3 regions of the Cupriavidus sp. YAF13 genome follow, and region 3 is predicted to be linked to each of the others. Evidence: predicted binding sites of a transcription regulator. Region 3 holds the regulator's gene; each other region holds the start of a gene.

Region 1 (5,436 bases), on a different contig from region 3:
CGCGGGCCTTGGTTCTGGTCTTGCTGGTCGTGCTGGGCCTTGTGGCCGGCGTGCACCCGGCGCTCGCGCAGGAAACCGCGCAGGGGTTGCAGGAAAAGGCGATGAAAGGCGATTTCCTGTCCCAGCGCAACCTCTCGTACTGCCTGCAGTCCGGGTGCCTCGGGCTGGAGCGCGACCGCGTCAAGGCTTGCATGTGGCGCAAGGTGATCGTGCTGTCCGGCGAACGCCACGTCACCGACCTGGACACCGCCAACCTGGAGTACGTCTGCGCAAAGCTGAGCACGGCCGAGCGTGACGCGGCCATGCGCCAGGCCGAGGCGCTGGCCAGGCAGATCTACGGGGCGCGCCGCTGAGTCCCTTTGCCCTTTGCCCTTTGGCCCGCCGAGGCGGGGGGTTAAAATGGCGGTTTAGCGCAGTCACGCATCGCCATGCCCACCGCTTCGCCATCCACCCAGTCCATCGTAGGCGCCACCCAGCAATGGCTGGAGCGCGCGGTGATCGGCCTCAACCTGTGCCCCTTCGCCAAGGCGGTGCACGTGAAGCGGCAGATCCGCTACACGGTGAGCGATGCCACCGATACCGAGGGCGTGCTTGCCGATCTCGAAACCGAGTTGCGCACGCTCGCCGATGCCGACCCTGCCGAGATCGACACGACCCTGCTGATCGTGCCACGCGCGCTGGCCGGGTTTCTCGACTACAACGATTTCCTCTATTTCGCCGAGCGCTTGCTCAAGAGCCTGCGCCTGGCGGGCATCCTGCAGATTGCCAGCTTCCATCCGCATTACGAGTTCGGCGGCAGCGAGCCGGACGACATCGAGAACTACACCAACCGCGCGCCTTACCCCATCCTGCACCTGCTGCGCGAAGACAGCATCGCGCGGGCCGTGGCGGCTTTTCCCGATGCGTCGGATATCTACGAGCGCAACCAGGAAACCATGCGCCGGCTCGGCCACGACGGCTGGCGCAAGCTGATGACCGAGGCCGGCGGGACATAAAAAACGCGCCGTGGAAGCGGCGCGTTTCAGCTTGTGGACAGCAGCGCGCCGTTGGCATGGCGCGAGTCAGATTCAGCCGGCGGCAGCCGGCTCCTGCGTATAGAAGCGCGCTTCCATCTCTTCCAGTCCCAGCGTGCGCAGCACTTCGTTCAGCCGCTCGGCCGGGCGGCGGCGCGGCAGGTCCTTGTACTGCGCGATGATGAGCTCGTTCTTCATCGAATGCTCCCAGCCCACCAGCTCGGTCACGCTGACCTGGTAGCCGTGCGCCTCCAGCTGCAGGCAACGCAGCACGTTGGTCACCTGGCTGCCGAACTCGCGCGTATGCAGCGGGTGGCGCCAGATCTCGGTCAGCGGATTGCCGGCCAGCAGCTTGCCCTTGTTCTTGCGCAGCACGCCGGCCACCTCGGCCTGGCAGCACGGCACCACCACGATGTACTTGGCGCGCTTTTCCAGCGCGAAGCGGATCGCATCGTCCGTGGCCGTGTTGCACGCGTGCAGCGCGGTGACGATGTCGATGGTGGGCGGAAGCTGATTGGACGTGATCGAATCCGCGACCGACAGGTTCAGGAACGACATGCCCTTGAAATCCAGCCGGCTGGCGAGCTCTTGCGAGCTGCGCACCAGTTCCTCGCGCGTCTCGATGCCGTAGATGTGCGACTGGTCGAGCTGCGCCTTGAAGAACAGGTCGTACAGGATGAAGCCGAGGTAGGACTTGCCGGCGCCGTGGTCGACCAGCGTCACGTCGGGGTGATCCTGCTTGAGGTCCTGCAGCAGCGGCTCGATGAACTGGAACAGGTGGTAGACCTGCTTGAGCTTGCGGCGGCTGTCCTGGTTCATCTTGCCGTCGCGCGTGAGGATATGCAGCGCCTTGAGCAGCTCGATGGACTGGCCGGGACGGATTTCGTGGGGACTGGGCGCCGGTGCGGCGGGCGTCTTGGACGCCGGGGACTTCTGGGCCATCTGGGATGTCTGGAACCTGGGGAAAAGCGGTGAGGCGTGCGCCAAAGCCGGACGACGCTGCGCCGGTACAACGGCAGTTTACCGAAAGTCGCGCTTGCCCGGGCGAGTGGTGCAACCGGCGCATGCCGGCGCCGCCTCGCCAGGCCCCCTGAACAGCCCGCTAAACAGCCCGCTAAAGCAGGCAGTAATCCACGGGTACGAGCGGCGGCGGCAGCGCGGTCTCGCCCAGCGCTTCCTTCATGCCGATTTCGATGGTGCGGCAGAGCGCATCGAGCGGCAGGTCGTTGGCACTGGTGCCGAACGGTTCTTCCAGCTCATCGCCCAGCGCATCCAGGCCGAAGAAGGTGTAGGCGACGATGGCCACCACGACGGGCGTGACGAAGCCGATGGTATCCACTAGCCCGAACGGCAGCAAAAAACAATACAGGTAGGCGGTACGGTGCAGCAGCAGCGTGTACGAGAACGGGATGGGCGTGTTGTGTATGCGGTCGCACGCCACCGCCGTGGCCGTCATGGCCGACAAGGTGTCGTCGATGCCGGCGGCGAGGCAGGGCTCGACGCGGTGCTGCCGCACGCACTGGCCCAGGTCTTCGCCCATGCGCATCATCAGTAAGGCGGGCGCATTGGTGCTGCGCTGCAGGTCGGCGAGCTCCGCCGGGCGCAGCCACGCGGAGTCCAGGCCGGTGGCGGCGCTGGCGCCGCGCAAACGGTTGCGCAGCGTGTACGCGTAGGCAATCGTGCGGGAGATCATGCGCACGCGCGCGTCGCTCAGGCCCGCCGGTTTATGGCCGGCGCTGTCCGGCACGTTGTCCGCGATCAGGCTGAGGCATTGCCGTGCCAGGTTCTGGCTGCGCACCACCAGCTCTCCCCACAGCTTGCGCCCTTCCCAGAAGCGATCGTAGGCGGCGGTATTGCGAAAGCCCAGGAAGATGGCCAGCGGCAGGCCGATCAGCGTGAAGGGGATGGCCGTGAGCGTGACCTTGTGCTGGAAGAACGCGCCGTGGCTGAGCGTGACGGCAACCGCTACCAGCAGGTTCACCAGCAGCACGCGCCAGATGCGCGACAGGATCGAGCCTCGCAGGACCAGGAACAACCTCAGTCCCGATGGGCGGTCTCGCACAATCATCTGTGATCCTCTGGCATTGCGGCACGGCGTTCCGTCGATGGGCAGAAGTGTACATTTTTCGCCATGGCGGTGGGTTGCTGGCGGTGCCGCGGCTCAAGTTTCCGGCGAATCGGCCGATGGTGTTGTGTGCGCCAAAAGGGACCGAGATCCCGCAGCGCATCAATGACATCCCCGGCTTCAAGGGCCTGCCTGGCAGGCCACGGGCACCGGGCGGCCGCGCCATGGCGCAGCGGCGGCGCGGCACTGCCGAGGCCGGGATTGCGGACGACCCCGAGGACGGGGCGGAGCCGTCCGGACACGATCCATCAAGGGAACAACCGAATGGAAAACCGGGGACAAGACACAGAGGCCGGCGGCTTGCAGATTAGCCTGGACGACAGCGCGCGGCAGCTGCGCGCGGCATATGCCGCCATGCCGGGCCGCATGGCGCCAGACCGCGCCGCGGTGCAAGAGGCGCTGGCCAGGGGCGGCTGGGCGGAGGCGAAACTGGATACCGCGGCAATCGGCGCCTTTCTCGCGCAATGCCAGCGCGCCATCGAGGGGACGCCCGTGGAGGCGCTGATCGGCGAACTGACCGACGGCTACTTCGATCTCAGCGTCAGCAGCGACAACCTGAGCGTGCGGCTCAACCTGCTGCCGCCGCAGGGCGGGCGCGAGGTGACACGGGACGATATCCGTGCCGCGCTGGCCGAGCGCGGCGTCAAGGCCGAACCGGACAGCGCGGCACTGCGTGGCGCGGTCGAGGCCGGCTATTGCGACGGGCTTGAGATTGCCACGGGACGCGCGCCGCTGCCTGGCACGCCGGCGCGCTTCGAGAGCCTGCTGGCCCCTCCCAAGCCGCTGGTGGCCGAGGACGAAAGCGGCCGCATCGACCTGCGCGACCTGGGCACGCTATTGCTGGTGAATCCCGGCACGCCGCTGATGCGGCGCATCCCGGCACGCCAGGGCAGCGACGGCATCGACGTCTTCGGCAAGGTCGTGCCCGCTGTGCCGGCCATCGATCCGCCTTTTGCGGACGGCCTGACCGGCGTGGCGCCGGATCCCGCCGATCCCGAGGTACTGGTGGCGGCGATCTCCGGCTCGCCGGCCTTGTCGGCGCAGGGCGTATCGGTGAGCCCGGTGGTCGATGTGGAAGCGGTCGACATGCACTCCGGCAACGTCACCTTCGACGGCACGCTGCGCGTCAACGGGGATATCAGGACCGGCATGACCGTGCGCGTGACCGGCGACGTGATCGTCAGCGGCACCATCGAGGCTGCCCATGTGGAGGCGGGCGGTAATGTGGTGGTGAAAGGCGGCATCATTGGCAAGGCCGAGGGCACACATCAAGGCTCACATCAAGGTTCACATCAGGGCGCCGAGGGTGTCGCGCTGGCGCGGGTGACCTGCAAGGGCTCGCTGCATGCGCGCTTCATCGAAAGCGCGGTGGTCGAGGCCGGCACCGAGGTCAAGGTGGAAAGCGGCATCCGCCAGAGCGATGTTTCCGCCGGGCGCAGCATCATTGCCGGCAGCCCCAAGGGCGGCCAGGGCAACATCACCGGCGGGCGCTGCCGTGCGCAACTGGCTGTGCGTACCGCCACCCTTGGCGCCTCCGCGGGTACCGCCACCACCGTGCAGGTGGGCACCAATCCCTACGCCGAAGCCGAGAAGGCCGAGCTTGAGGCCCAGCGCCGCCAGCTGGAGGCGGAGCAGGCCAAGGTGCAGCAACTGGTCAGCTTCTTCGCCAAGAATCCCGAGAAAGCGGTGGGCGACCTGCGCGAGAAGGCGCGCGCCACGCTGTTCAAGCTTACCCGCGACTCGATTGCGCTTGACGCCAGGCTCGCCAAGCTTGCCGAGCAGCTTCGCCCGTCTCCCGAGGCGGTCATCGAGGTGAGCCGGCGCATTCACGGCGGTTGCAGCCTGCATATCGGGCAGAAGTCGATGAAGATCATGGAGGACAAGCCGGGCGGCCACATCCGGCTGGTGGAGGACCGCATCGCGCTGGTCTGAGTCCCCCTGCGTCCCGTCGCACGCCGGCCGCCGCGCTCTTGCGCGGCGGTTTTGCATGTGCCGCACGAAACACAATGCGGAACACGACGCGGAACACGTTACGTGACGCGTAACATGCCCCGGCCCCGCCCGGGCCGCGGCGCCCGAGCCCCCGCGCAAGCGCCAATCCCTTGCCCCACAAGGCGCAGCGGCCAGCCCGGCTCCGCCAGAGAGCCCGCGCCGGCGGCTGGCACGTGCCTTGCAAAGTAGCCTGTCAGGCGTCCCCGCTGGCGCCGTTCCAGAAAAAGACAACAGGAGGGATCATGGACATGGCACTCACCAGCCGGGCAGGCGTAGACAGCATCACCTCGCGAGGCGTCTCGCCGG
Region 2 (5,436 bases), on a different contig from region 3:
ACACCGCGCTGTGGAGCCAGGTGGCAAAGTCCGCCGATGTGAAGGCCGAGTAAATGGGCAAGCGCCGCCATTGCGCGGCGCTGGGACAACAAGGAACGAACATGTACTTCAGAACGGTGCCCCGGGAGATATCCCTCCAGGTCTTCTCGGCCATGCCCGCGCATTTGCGCAAGACCGGCGTGCGCTCCGAGTGGGCCGATGCCAACAAGGGCGGAGCCTGCATCGACAGCTTCCTGGAGGGGCCGGTCTTTGATCCCGCGGGCAACCTGTATGTGACGGACATCCCGTTCGGGCGCATCTTGCGCATCTCGCCGGCCGGGGAATGGTCGCTGGTCGCCGAGTACCAGGGCGAACCCAACGGCATGAAGTTCCTGAACGCGCGCGAACTGGTGGTGGCCGACTATCGCCGCGGCCTGTTGCGCGTCAACGTGGACACGGGCGAGGTGGCCTCCTTGCTGGGACGGCGCAACGCGGAACAGTTCAAGGGCGTGAACGACCTCGCCATCGCCCGCAACGGCGACCTGTACTTTACCGATCAGGGCCAGACCGGCCTGCACGATCCCACGGGCCGCGTCTACCGCCTGCGTGCCGGCGGGCAGCTGGACCTGCTGCTGGGCAATGTGCCCAGCCCCAACGGCCTGGCGCTGTCCTGCGACGAAAAAGTGCTGTTCGTGGCGGCCACGCGCGGCAATTGCGTGTGGCGCGTGCCGCTGCAGGCCGACGGCAGCGTGTCGAAGGTGGGGCAGTTCTTCACGTTCTACGGCACCAGCGGCCCCGACGGCATGGCCATCGACAGCCGTGACCGGCTGTTCGTGGCGCATGCCAGCCTGGGCTGCGTGTGGGTGCTGAGCAAGCGCGGCGAGCCCGAGGCGATCCTCGCCAGCCCGGCAGGCGCAACCACCACCAACCTGGCGTTCCAGCCCGCCGCTGAGCCGGGGCAGCCGCGCAAGGTGTTTGTCACCGAATCGGAGACGGGCACGATCCTGTTCGCGGATCTGGACGAGGCCGGGCTGGGCGCTTGATTCCGTTGCCGCCCGCGCCTGTCACTTCGGTGGCAGCAGGTCTTGCAGGTCCCGCAGGGTTGCCGCGGTAGCGGGGCCCGCAGGCGCGGAGACGGGTGGCGCCGGGCGGGCCGGGCTGATCGTATTCGTCCTGCCGGCCGGGCCGTTGCCGTTGCCAGTGCCGCCGCCGGCGGCGGCATGCGGCACGGCAGCCGGGTCGAGCCGGCCATTCTGGCCCAGCGCGATCTGCGCGCAGCCGGTGAGGAAGCCGTCCTTCTTCAGGCTGTTGGTGATGTCGATCGCCAGGACTGCAGCGCGCTCCTCGATCGGGATGAGGGTGCCGCCGCGGCTGAATGTGTATTTGCCTTTCCACACCGCGCGGTTCTGCCTGACATCCGTCAGCGTCGTGCCATAGTTGATCGACAGGCGGCCGCCGGACGCATTGACCACGCCCCCGCCGTTGGCGATGGTCAGCACCGTATCGGCGCCGAACGTACGCATCCTGCCGGTCAGCGCGGTCGAGTCCAGCTCCAGCCCCGAGATCTCGTCGTACGCCGATTCCACGCCGCACTGCCGGGTCACCTCGCGGAACTTGGCCGCGAACGCCGCGGAGAAGTCGCTGTTCCACCCCATGCCGGTAGTGCCCAGCACATACATGCGGGTGGGCTTGCCGGTGTAGTCGCTGGCGCGGCTGGTCACGCCGACGGTGGTCGGCGCGCAGCCGCCCAGCAGCATCGACGCTACGGCCAGCGCGGCGGGGGCGCTATATCGATATCGGTTTCCCATGTCTTGTGCCCTGAGAGAAATGGCGAGGCGACCGGTTGCGGCCGGCGCCCGCTTGCTACTTCGTGTATGAAAAGTAATAGGGGCTGGTGGCGGATCGCATCACATAGCGGCCGTCGGCTTCGGTCAGCCGATAGCATGTTTGCATCGCGTTGAAACTCGGGTTGGCCATCTCCAGGCAGACCTGGTTGGCTTCCGGCTCGATGCGGTAGCGCCCGGACGAATAGCCGCGGCTGACGGAATTGGTCACATCCAGGCTGCCGCTTTCCCGGACCTGCATCCAGAGCGTAACGCCGGACGGCGCGATGGCATTGATCCTTCCGAGATGCGTGAAATGGCTGGCCAGCTCGGCCCCGGTCAGTTGCCTGCCCTGCGGGCCGGCTGCAGGCCGGGTCGGGGCGTAGGCCGTGGCGCCCTGGCCAGGCTGCCCAGGCTGGCCAGGCGGGAGCGCCATGGCAGGCGGGGCGGCGGACGCCGTCTCGCTACGGAATTTCTGCAGTGCCAGCGCGGACCGCGCTGGCACTTCGCTGATCCATTGCGCGGGAATGGCAAAATTGATGTTCTGCGCGTCGGTCCGCATCAGGTAGGTAATGCCGACGAGCTGCCCGTCCGTGTTGAACAGGCCGCCACCGCTGGAGCCCGGGGAGATCGGGGCGGTGGTCTGGAGGCGGACGATGCGGTCGCGCTCGTCCTTGTTCAGCGAGGAGAGCAGGCCATCGCTCAGCGTCAGCTCGTAGCCGCGCGGCGCGCCGATGGCGTAGACCTTCTGCCCCACCTTGAGCGCGGCCAGCGGCGCGATCTTTACCGCCGGGGCGGTGAGGCCCTTGGCGCGCAGGATGCAGAGGTCGCGCTCGACATCGGCGTGCACCAGGCTGGCGCCATACGTGACCTTCTCGCGCCGGATGCTGACGGATTTGCCGCTCTTGAGCACGTGGCAGTTAGTGACCAGTTCCTCCGGCCCGATCACCACCGAGCTGCCCAGGCCGAACCGCGTGCCTTGCGCGTCAAAGACGGATACTACCCAGATGCTGGGCGATTCCCGCTCATAGAGTTCGGCCGAATCCAGCGCCAGGCAATCCGTCGAGATGCCAAAAGCCAAACACGAAATAGCGACGCTTCCCGCAATGTTTTGCGCCCGACCCATGATGTTCATTCTGGTGACTGGTTTTGCCGGATTCAGCCGCTATCCTGACGGTGCGGGCTGTCTGGTCTTTCCCCGGCCAGTTCGGCCGGGCTGCCTATGATAAACGTTCCGGATGCCAAGCGGGTGGCCCGCTATTGCGGCCGCCGCGCTAAAGATTCCCGGTTGATGGCCGACAACATGGATGCTGGGAGGTGCGCTTTCCCGCTGGCTTCAATGCCAATCGTAGCTTCAGCCGCAGCTTCAACGGTAGCTTCAATCTCAACCTCAATTTCAACCTGGAAGACCATTCAATGGATATTTCCCTCGTCAGTGCCGCTAGCAACTCGGGCGGCGATCCGGTGCCCACCATGATGCTGCGCAAGTCGCTGGACCTGCAGGCTCAGAGCGTGGCAACCCTGCTGGGCTCGATGCCGCAAGTCAGCGTTCCGGCCAGCAATCCGCCTCACCTTGGCCAGAACATCGACGTCAAGGTCTGATTCCGGTAATCCGGTAACGGAGCTGCCCGCGCCCAGGTTGACATCGAACGGGTGCGGGGAGCTAAACGGCGGAGCCGGGCGGCTGCGGCGCCAGCGCGAACGCCAGCCGCACGGTCGTCCCTTGCGCCGAAGAGCGCAGGTCCAGCGCCGCTCCGATGGCCTCGGCACGCCGGCGCATATTGCCCAATCCCCGTCCGTGCGCGGCAGCCTCGGGCGCAAAGCCGCGGCCATTGTCGTGGATCTCGACGACCAGGGCTTGCTGGCCGGCATCATGGCGCGCCGAGACCCGGATAGCGCTGCCGCCGCCATGCTGCATGGCATTGGAAAACACCTCCAGCAACAGGTAGTGCAGCTCACGCACCCGCTGCGGCGTCAGGTCGTGCAGCGCCGGCAGGCGCGCTACCTGCCAGTCCACCCGCAATCCCGCCGCCTCCAGCCGCGGGCCAAGCCGGTAGCGCAGGTTGCCGAGTACGGTGGCCAGGTCGCCGCCGGTGTCCTGCAGCGCATCGACGGATAGTTTCAGGGCATCCAGCGCATGCTGCAGCTGTTGCTGCAACGTGTGCGTGGAAGGGCTGCCGGAGCGCAGCATGGAGAGCATGCCCACCAGCTGGCTGCCAAGGCCGTCATGGATATCGCGCAAGACCCTGCCGCGCTCTTGCAGGGTGGCCTGCTCGCGCTCCATCTCGCGGGAGTGGCGGTACAGCGCATACAGTTCCTGCTCCTTGCGCGAGACCGCCCTGTCCAGCTTCTGGTTCAGGGCAGCCAGCATGCGTGTGGCGCGCGTGTAGCGGTCGACCAGCAGCCAGCCCATGGTCAGGCTGAAAATCAGCGACACGTAGCGGGTGACGGAGGAGTCCCAGTAGTCATCCCCGATCCACCAGACATGGATCAAATCCAGCATCGAGATGAGCAGGGTGAGGCCAAGGGCGGCGGCAATCGCCGTGCGCTCACGCTCCGGGCGCGTCACGGCGGCGCGGACCAGCACGGCCACGATCGACAGTGCCATCGCAACATTGACGACCACATTGGCCAGCACCATGGCGCGGGTGCTGTGGGCCGCCACCATCAGCGCGATCAGCGGAAGCTTGACGCTCAGGTAGAGCCGCAGCACGCGGCGCAGCCAGCGCGCCTCCAGGCCGGTCACCAGGATGGCGAACCTGGCGGTCGCGTACATGAAGACCGCCCGCCCGGCCAGCACCACCGCGAGCCACGCATCGGGCGCGCCGGCGTCGTCGGAAACGAAGTACTCGGCCAGCCCGAAAGACCAGCCAAACTCGGCGATGGCATATAACCCGAACAGGGGATCCCGCTGGCGCCACCACACCAGCGCCGCCAGGCAAGCTAGCAGCACACTGGCCGCCGCGATGACTATCGGGCCGATGACCTTGAACCAGAGCGCGCGCTGGTAGTGGGCCTCCACCAGTGCCGGGGCACCAAACTCCACGCGTGACAGGCCGCCGCGCGAGCTGGCGCTGGCAGCGATCGTGACAATCAGTTCGTTCTCCGGGCGCAGCAGGTCAGCCGGCACCGGGATCAGCAATGGCTGCTGGCCGGCATAGGACGCCGGGGCCGACAGGCTGCCCGCGTGGGCGAGGCGGCTGCCGTTGAGGCGCACTTCATAGCTATTGGCGGCCCGCTCGATATACAGCGCGGCCATGCCCTGGCGGCCTGGCAAATCCGGGAAGCGCAGGAGAAATCGCGCGCCGCCGGTCTGGCCGGGACGGGACCGGTCCCAGTAGTAAGGCAGCCTGACGGTGGCCGGCGTGCCGTCGCCGGTGATCATGGCGGCCTCGCCAAGGATCTGCGGCTGCCCGGCGGCAAGCGGCGATGTGCCGGGCAAGGCGAGCAGCAGCCAGAGCACAAGCGCTAGCAGCGGCTTTGCGGTGAGCAGGGGGCGGGGCAACAGGATGCGCGCCATCCGCAAGGGGGCGGTAGCCGGCGTGGCGGGGGCGCTTGCCGCCGCGTGGGGTATCACCATGAGCTGGTCTGGGGCTTGGCGCAAGGGTGCGGGATGATGGCCCCGCCGCGCCCA
Region 3 (5,436 bases):
CTTGCCGGTGTACTACGCCTCCACCGGCCAGCGCGTGCCCGAGCACCTTGAGCTCGCCAACGGCGCGGCCCTTGTCGAGCGTGCCTTCCAGACGCCGCGCCGCGGATCGGTGTTTGCCGACGCGCAAGCCGCGCGCCGCGCCATGCCCGCGCAGGACGATAGCGAAGCCGCGCGCACCGCCAGCCCCGGCGGCGCCGACGGCATGCTGCGCTCGCTGACGGACAGCGCCAACGCGGTGGGCGATTGCGTGGAGCAACTGAACGCTGGCAGCTATAGCTTTGAACTGGTCCGCTCGCTGTGGCAGCAACGCAATGAGAGCGCATCCTCGCCGCGCCTGATGGCGCAGCAAGTGCGCGAGGCCGCCTGCCGCGACCTCGCCCGCCATTGCGACCGCTTCGTGCTGTCGCTGAGCGCCACGGTGGCCGCACCGGTGGCGGGACGGCGCGCGCCGCGCCCCTGGCAGCACACGCTGTTCCTGGCGGACCGCGACGGCCTGCCGCTGGCGGCCGCTGCCGCACCCGCAGGCCGCACCGGCCCGGCGCTGCAAGGCGGCCAGGGCGGATGGGAAGCCGATGCCGCCACGCTGTGCGCCGCCATCGCCGCCGCCCGTACCGTGGTCAACGTACTCGACGCCATGCCTGCCGCCCCTGTGCTGGCACGCTGGCAGCAAGCTGGCGAGCGCTGGCTGGCCACCGCACGCAAGACCACCCGCGTGGCCAGCGGCGGTGCCGCCGTCAAGCTCGATGCGCTGGCCGAGACGCTGACCTTCCACGCTGTGCAAGACATGGACTATCGCGGCCGCGATGCGGTGCAGTGGATCGCCCAAAGCCCGGTGCGCGTGCTCGAAGGCCAGGCACGCGGCGCCCGCGCCGCCGCCGAGGGCGGCACCGATGCCGGCTTGCTGGTGTCGCGCGTGGTCGACCGCGAGAACGGCCAGACGCTCGCCGTGCACTACCTGCTGTGCGACCCGGCGCTGTCGGCCGAGGGCGCGCAACTGGCACGCTGGGCCCGCTGGGCCGAAGCCGGCGAAGCGCAACTGCGCACCCTGCGCCATGCGCTGGACCACCTTGGCCAAGGCGACGGCGGCCATGAACCCGCACAGGCCGAAGCGCAGGCCTGCGCCCGCTTGCTCGCGCTGCAGATGGGTGTGGCCGCGCTGCGCCTCGAGCAAGCCTGCGATGATTCGGTCGCCGCATTCCTGGCGCGGCTGACCGGCCGCGCGCCGGCTCGCCAGGCTTGCGGCGCAGCTGTGCTGGTCGAAGGCATCGGCCGTTTGCTGGCCTTGCTCGACGTGCTGGAAAACTATCCCGCCCGCAGCGGCCGCGCCACGCAGCCCGCCGTTCAGGAAGCGCCGCCGGAGACGTTGCAACTGGGCGGCGCCGGGGGCGTGCTCGAGGCGCGCATGAGCGCAAGCCGCGTGTTCGAGACGCTGGCGCAGGGAGAATAAGCCGTGAATTCACTCGCAACCGACCAGGCGGAAAGCCTGCGGCGCATGTTGGCGCCACGCGCCACGCGCCGCGTTGCCGTGGTCGCAAGCGATGCCGGTGCCGGGGCCACCACGGTGGCACTGGGGCTGGCCAACGCCCTTGCCCTGCAAGGCGAACGCGTACTGCTCGTCGATGAGGACCGCTTCGGCGCCCGCGCCACCCGGCTTGCCGGCGCCATGCCGGAAGGCACCCTGGCCGCGGTGCTGGGAGGCGCGGTGACGCTCGACGCAGCGCTCGGCAAGCGTCCCGCCGGCACCGTTGCTGTGCTGCCGGGCAGCCCCCAGGCCAATGGCGACCTGCAGTTGCTCAAGTCGTTTCGCACCGTGCTCAGCGATGCCCGCAGCGATGCGGATGGCGGCTTGTCGCAAATGGCTGGCGCGGCGCATAACCTCATCGTGGTGCTGCGCGCGGAGCCGGCCTCGATCAAGGCCGCATACGCGTGCATCAAGCAGCTCAATCACCTGTACGCCTGCCGGCGTTTCCACCTGGTGATCAATGCCGCCGCCGGGGACGCCGCCGCCAGTGCGGTGCTGGGCAACCTGGCCCGTACCGCCAGCCAGTACCTTGGCGTCGAGGCCAGCCCCGCGGGCAGCCTGCCGCACGATCCGCTGGTCGAGCGCAGTACCGCATTGGGCCGTTGCGTGGTCGAGGCCTTCCCGGCCGCGCCCGCCACCGCCGCATTACGCCGAATTGCCACAGGCATTGCCAGCTGGCCAATGTCCACCGATCCCCGTTCAACCCTGTCGGCACCAATGGCGCCGACGGCCACGGCCCTGGCCTAAGCGCCGGGACCTGCAAGCTAGGACTCACGAGAATTCCACCATGTATACGATTCAGGGAAAGCTCGAACAGACTGATACCGTGACGGCGCATGCGTCGCTGGTGCGTCGCATCGCCTTGCAACTGGCGGCCAAGCTGCCTGCCAGCGTGCAGCTCGATGACTTGATCCAGGCCGGCATGATCGGTCTGCTCGACGCCGCCAAGCGCTATGAAGACACCCACGGTGCGCGTTTCGAGACCTACGCCAGCCAGCGCATTCGCGGCGCCATGCTCGACGAGGTGCGCGCCAACGACTGGCAGTCGCGCAGCCTGCGCCAGTTCACGCGGCGGATCGAGCGCACCGTGCGCGGCCTGGAGCAAACGCTGGGCCGTGCGCCGCTCGATTCCGAAGTGGCCCAGGAACTGGAGCTGCCGCTGGACGAATACCAGACGCTGCTCAACGAGGTCTATGGCTGCCAGCTGCTGCACTATGAAGACTTCGAGCGCTCTGGCGAAGAGGACTTCCTCGACCGGCACCTGAGCGTGAGCGATGACGGCAACCCGCTCACGGTGTTGATGGAGAGCGGCATGCGCGAAGCGCTGATCCGCGCCATCGAGCGCCTGCCCGAGCGGGAGAAGCTGGTGCTGTCGCTGTGCTATGACCAGGAGCTGAACCTGCGGGAAATCGGCGCGGTGCTGGAAGTCACCGAGTCGCGTGTGTGCCAGATCCGTAGCCAGGCGATCACACGGCTGCGTTCGCAGTTGCGCGGGTTGCTGTGAGCTACTGGCCCAAGCGCTTCGCCGCGTTGACGCTCGCCGTGGCGTGCTGCCCGGCACTGGCAGCGCCTGGCGGGCAGGCGCTGCATAGCTGGTCGGCTTCGGTGAACGGGCCTGCGCTGTACAGCAAAGGCCTGCGTACCGTTTCCGTCCCGATTTCACCGACCGGCTATTTGCCGCAGGCGCAGGGCGCAATCACGACAGTGCGGTGGCGCTATAGCTTCTCGCGTACGCCGCCGAATGCACTACAGGCTTACCTATGCAATGCGCAGCGGTGTGTATTGCTTTCGGGGGCTGAGGGGCTGACCGAGGCGTTTAGCGGGGATGACGCTGCCAAGGGCTTTGTGTTTGCCTTTCAGGTGCCGGGGAAGGGGGCGTTGACGCCGGTCTTGATTGGGCAGGCTAACGAGGTGACGGTTGGGTTTCGGTGAGGGGGGCTTAACCGCAACCGCTTAACCGCAACTGCAACCGCAACTGCTTAACTGCAACTTCAACTGCAGTTTCACCACCCCTGCGGGGCGGCGACCTACTTTCTTGTCTCGCCAAGAAAGTAGGCAAAGAAGGCGACCCGGATGCGGCGAGGCGCCGCATAGCGGGAGATTCAAACCATCACGGCTCGCTTCGCGTCGCCCCTGGGTGTTCCCCGCCTTGGGGGCGGGTCACACGGCTAAACCGAGGCGTTGGCCTATCCCCCCCTGCTGGTTTGCTTCCCTCTCCCACTTGTGGGAGAGGGGCCGGGGGAGAGGGCGGGCACTCGCAAGAACGAGATGCCACAAACTACCCAACTCAACCGCTATCCAACTCAACCAGTCGCCAGACTGACCCCTTGCGGCCCGTTCTGCGCGCGCCCGTCGCGCCCATACAGCGTTGTGTTGTCACCCCGTTGCCGCAACGCCAGAATCGCTTCCTCGGTGAACTCGAGGTGCGCATCCACAACCGCGGCATTCAGCGCATTGGCGTCGCTTGCAGCGCGTGCCGCAAACACCAGCGTCCGCCATGCGGCTTCCACCGACGGATCGATCTGGCGCCCGAACAGCTGGCCGCCCGCGCCGGTGCGAATTCCCATGGCGCCCATCTGCGCCTCGCGTGTGCGTGTCAGCGCGCCCAGCAATCCGGCCAGTTCGACCTTGCGTTCCAGCACCCCGGCAAGGGCCTGGTAATCGCCGGCCTTGATCAGGCTTCTTTCTTCGCCCAGCAAGGTGGCGAACTCCTGCGCGAGCTCGGTTTCGCGGCGCAGGTTCTGGATCAGGGACTGGCTCATGGCTTGCCTATCTTGGGGTGGGGTTGGCGATGCGGCCCGTAGCAAGCCGCGATGTCAGGCGCCGCCGCTGAGTTCGCGCAGGGACGCGAGCAGGCCGTCGGCGATCTTGCTTGGGTCGATCTTGATGCGGCCTTCGGAGATGGCCTGGCGGATCTCTTCGACCTTGGCGGTGTCGATATCGTCGTCATGGTCTTCTACCATGCGCGCGCCGATCTCGCGCACCTGGGCCGACAGGGGGCTGCTGACGCGCACGCTGGACGTCTCCGGGGCAGCCGTCGATCCGGGGGCGCCGGCCACGCTGCGCACGGCGCCGTCGATGGCGTCGCTCGGCCTCGACGAGGTGGTCTGATTGATCTTCACGATGATTCCTTGCTGGGTACCTTTGGCTTATCGGATGCTTCGGGCGAAACTTTAGGTCGAATTGCGACGCCGCGGCGCCGTTTTTCCGGCCCCGGAGCGCGCGGTATTGTCTCATGAGCCCGCCCATGAGACGCATGCGCAACTCCAGGCGTCGCCGTCCCGATTCCCTATTGCTGCAGCACCACCGTGTCGCCGTTGCGCACCAGCGCATTGACCACCTGACCGCTCTTGAGCCGCACCTGGACGTTATTGCCCACTGCGGCCTCGGCCATGACCTTGCCTTCGCTGCTGAGCTGGAACGAATCGCCTTCCACCAGCACCGTCACGTTCTGGCCCTGGCGTACGGCAATGGCTTTCTTCAGCAGATCCATCCGCATCGGGGAACCCGCCGCGATGCGGTTGGCCGCCACCGCGCCGCTCACCTGAGCGGGATCCGTCACCACCGCGCGCGGCAGCGACGCCAGGTCGCCCTGGCGGACTTCCATGTCGGCCGCATCGATGGCCTCGCCGGGCATCAGGTTGCGCCCGGCCACATAGTAGTCGGCCACCACCGACACGCGCGCTTGCACGTAGCGGGTCCAGGGACGTTCGCCGGCGCAGCGCACGCCGACCGAGACCCGGCCCCAGGGGGACGCGCCCGGCGGCAGGAACGGCTCGGGCAACGGGCAATCCGGCGCGCGCCCGCCCGAGGGCGGCACCACCTGGATGGTGGCCTTGCCGGGCAGGCCGGCAGTCTGGCGCTCAAGGAATTGTTCGACCGCGGCGCGCACCGGGTCTTCGGGATACGGCGAG

The links. Region 3 encodes FliA, which starts transcription of late flagellar genes. Its sites were predicted from a motif close to CTAAAGTTTNNNNNNNNNNNGCCGNTA; they were not measured.
Region 1: AB4061_RS28270 (DUF342 domain-containing protein) is a predicted target of FliA. The motif match lies at 3,174-3,200, and genes of this name have one in related genera.
Region 2: AB4061_RS24845 (YjfB family protein) is a predicted target of FliA. The motif match lies at 3,077-3,103, and genes of this name have one in related genera.

Annotation. Positions count from the first base shown of each region.
Region 1 is NZ_JBFRDD010000041.1:58,649-64,084, reverse strand. It holds gene AB4061_RS28290 (hypothetical protein) at 1-353, shown strand, start outside; gene AB4061_RS28285 (DUF1415 domain-containing protein) at 429-995, shown strand; gene AB4061_RS28280 (class I SAM-dependent methyltransferase) at 1,068-1,955, opposite strand; gene AB4061_RS28275 (bestrophin family protein) at 2,128-3,081, opposite strand; gene AB4061_RS28270 (DUF342 domain-containing protein) at 3,403-5,070, shown strand; gene AB4061_RS28265 (DNA-binding response regulator) at 5,373-5,436, shown strand, end outside.
Region 2 is NZ_JBFRDD010000033.1:62,963-68,398, reverse strand. It holds gene AB4061_RS24865 (Bug family tripartite tricarboxylate transporter substrate binding protein) at 1-53, shown strand, start outside; gene AB4061_RS24860 (SMP-30/gluconolactonase/LRE family protein) at 102-1,022, shown strand; gene AB4061_RS24855 (hypothetical protein) at 1,044-1,787, opposite strand; gene AB4061_RS24850 (S1C family serine protease) at 1,843-2,883, opposite strand; gene AB4061_RS24845 (YjfB family protein) at 3,120-3,404, shown strand; gene AB4061_RS24840 (sensor histidine kinase) at 3,466-5,382, opposite strand.
Region 3 is NZ_JBFRDD010000018.1:115,176-120,611, reverse strand. It holds gene flhF (flagellar biosynthesis protein FlhF) at 1-1,447, shown strand, start outside; gene AB4061_RS16805 (MinD/ParA family ATP-binding protein) at 1,451-2,269, shown strand; gene AB4061_RS16800 (RNA polymerase sigma factor FliA) at 2,310-3,026, shown strand; gene AB4061_RS16795 (flagellar protein FlhE) at 3,023-3,454, shown strand; gene AB4061_RS16790 (flagella synthesis protein FlgN) at 3,826-4,284, opposite strand; gene flgM (flagellar biosynthesis anti-sigma factor FlgM) at 4,339-4,644, opposite strand; gene flgA (flagellar basal body P-ring formation chaperone FlgA) at 4,812-5,436, opposite strand, start outside.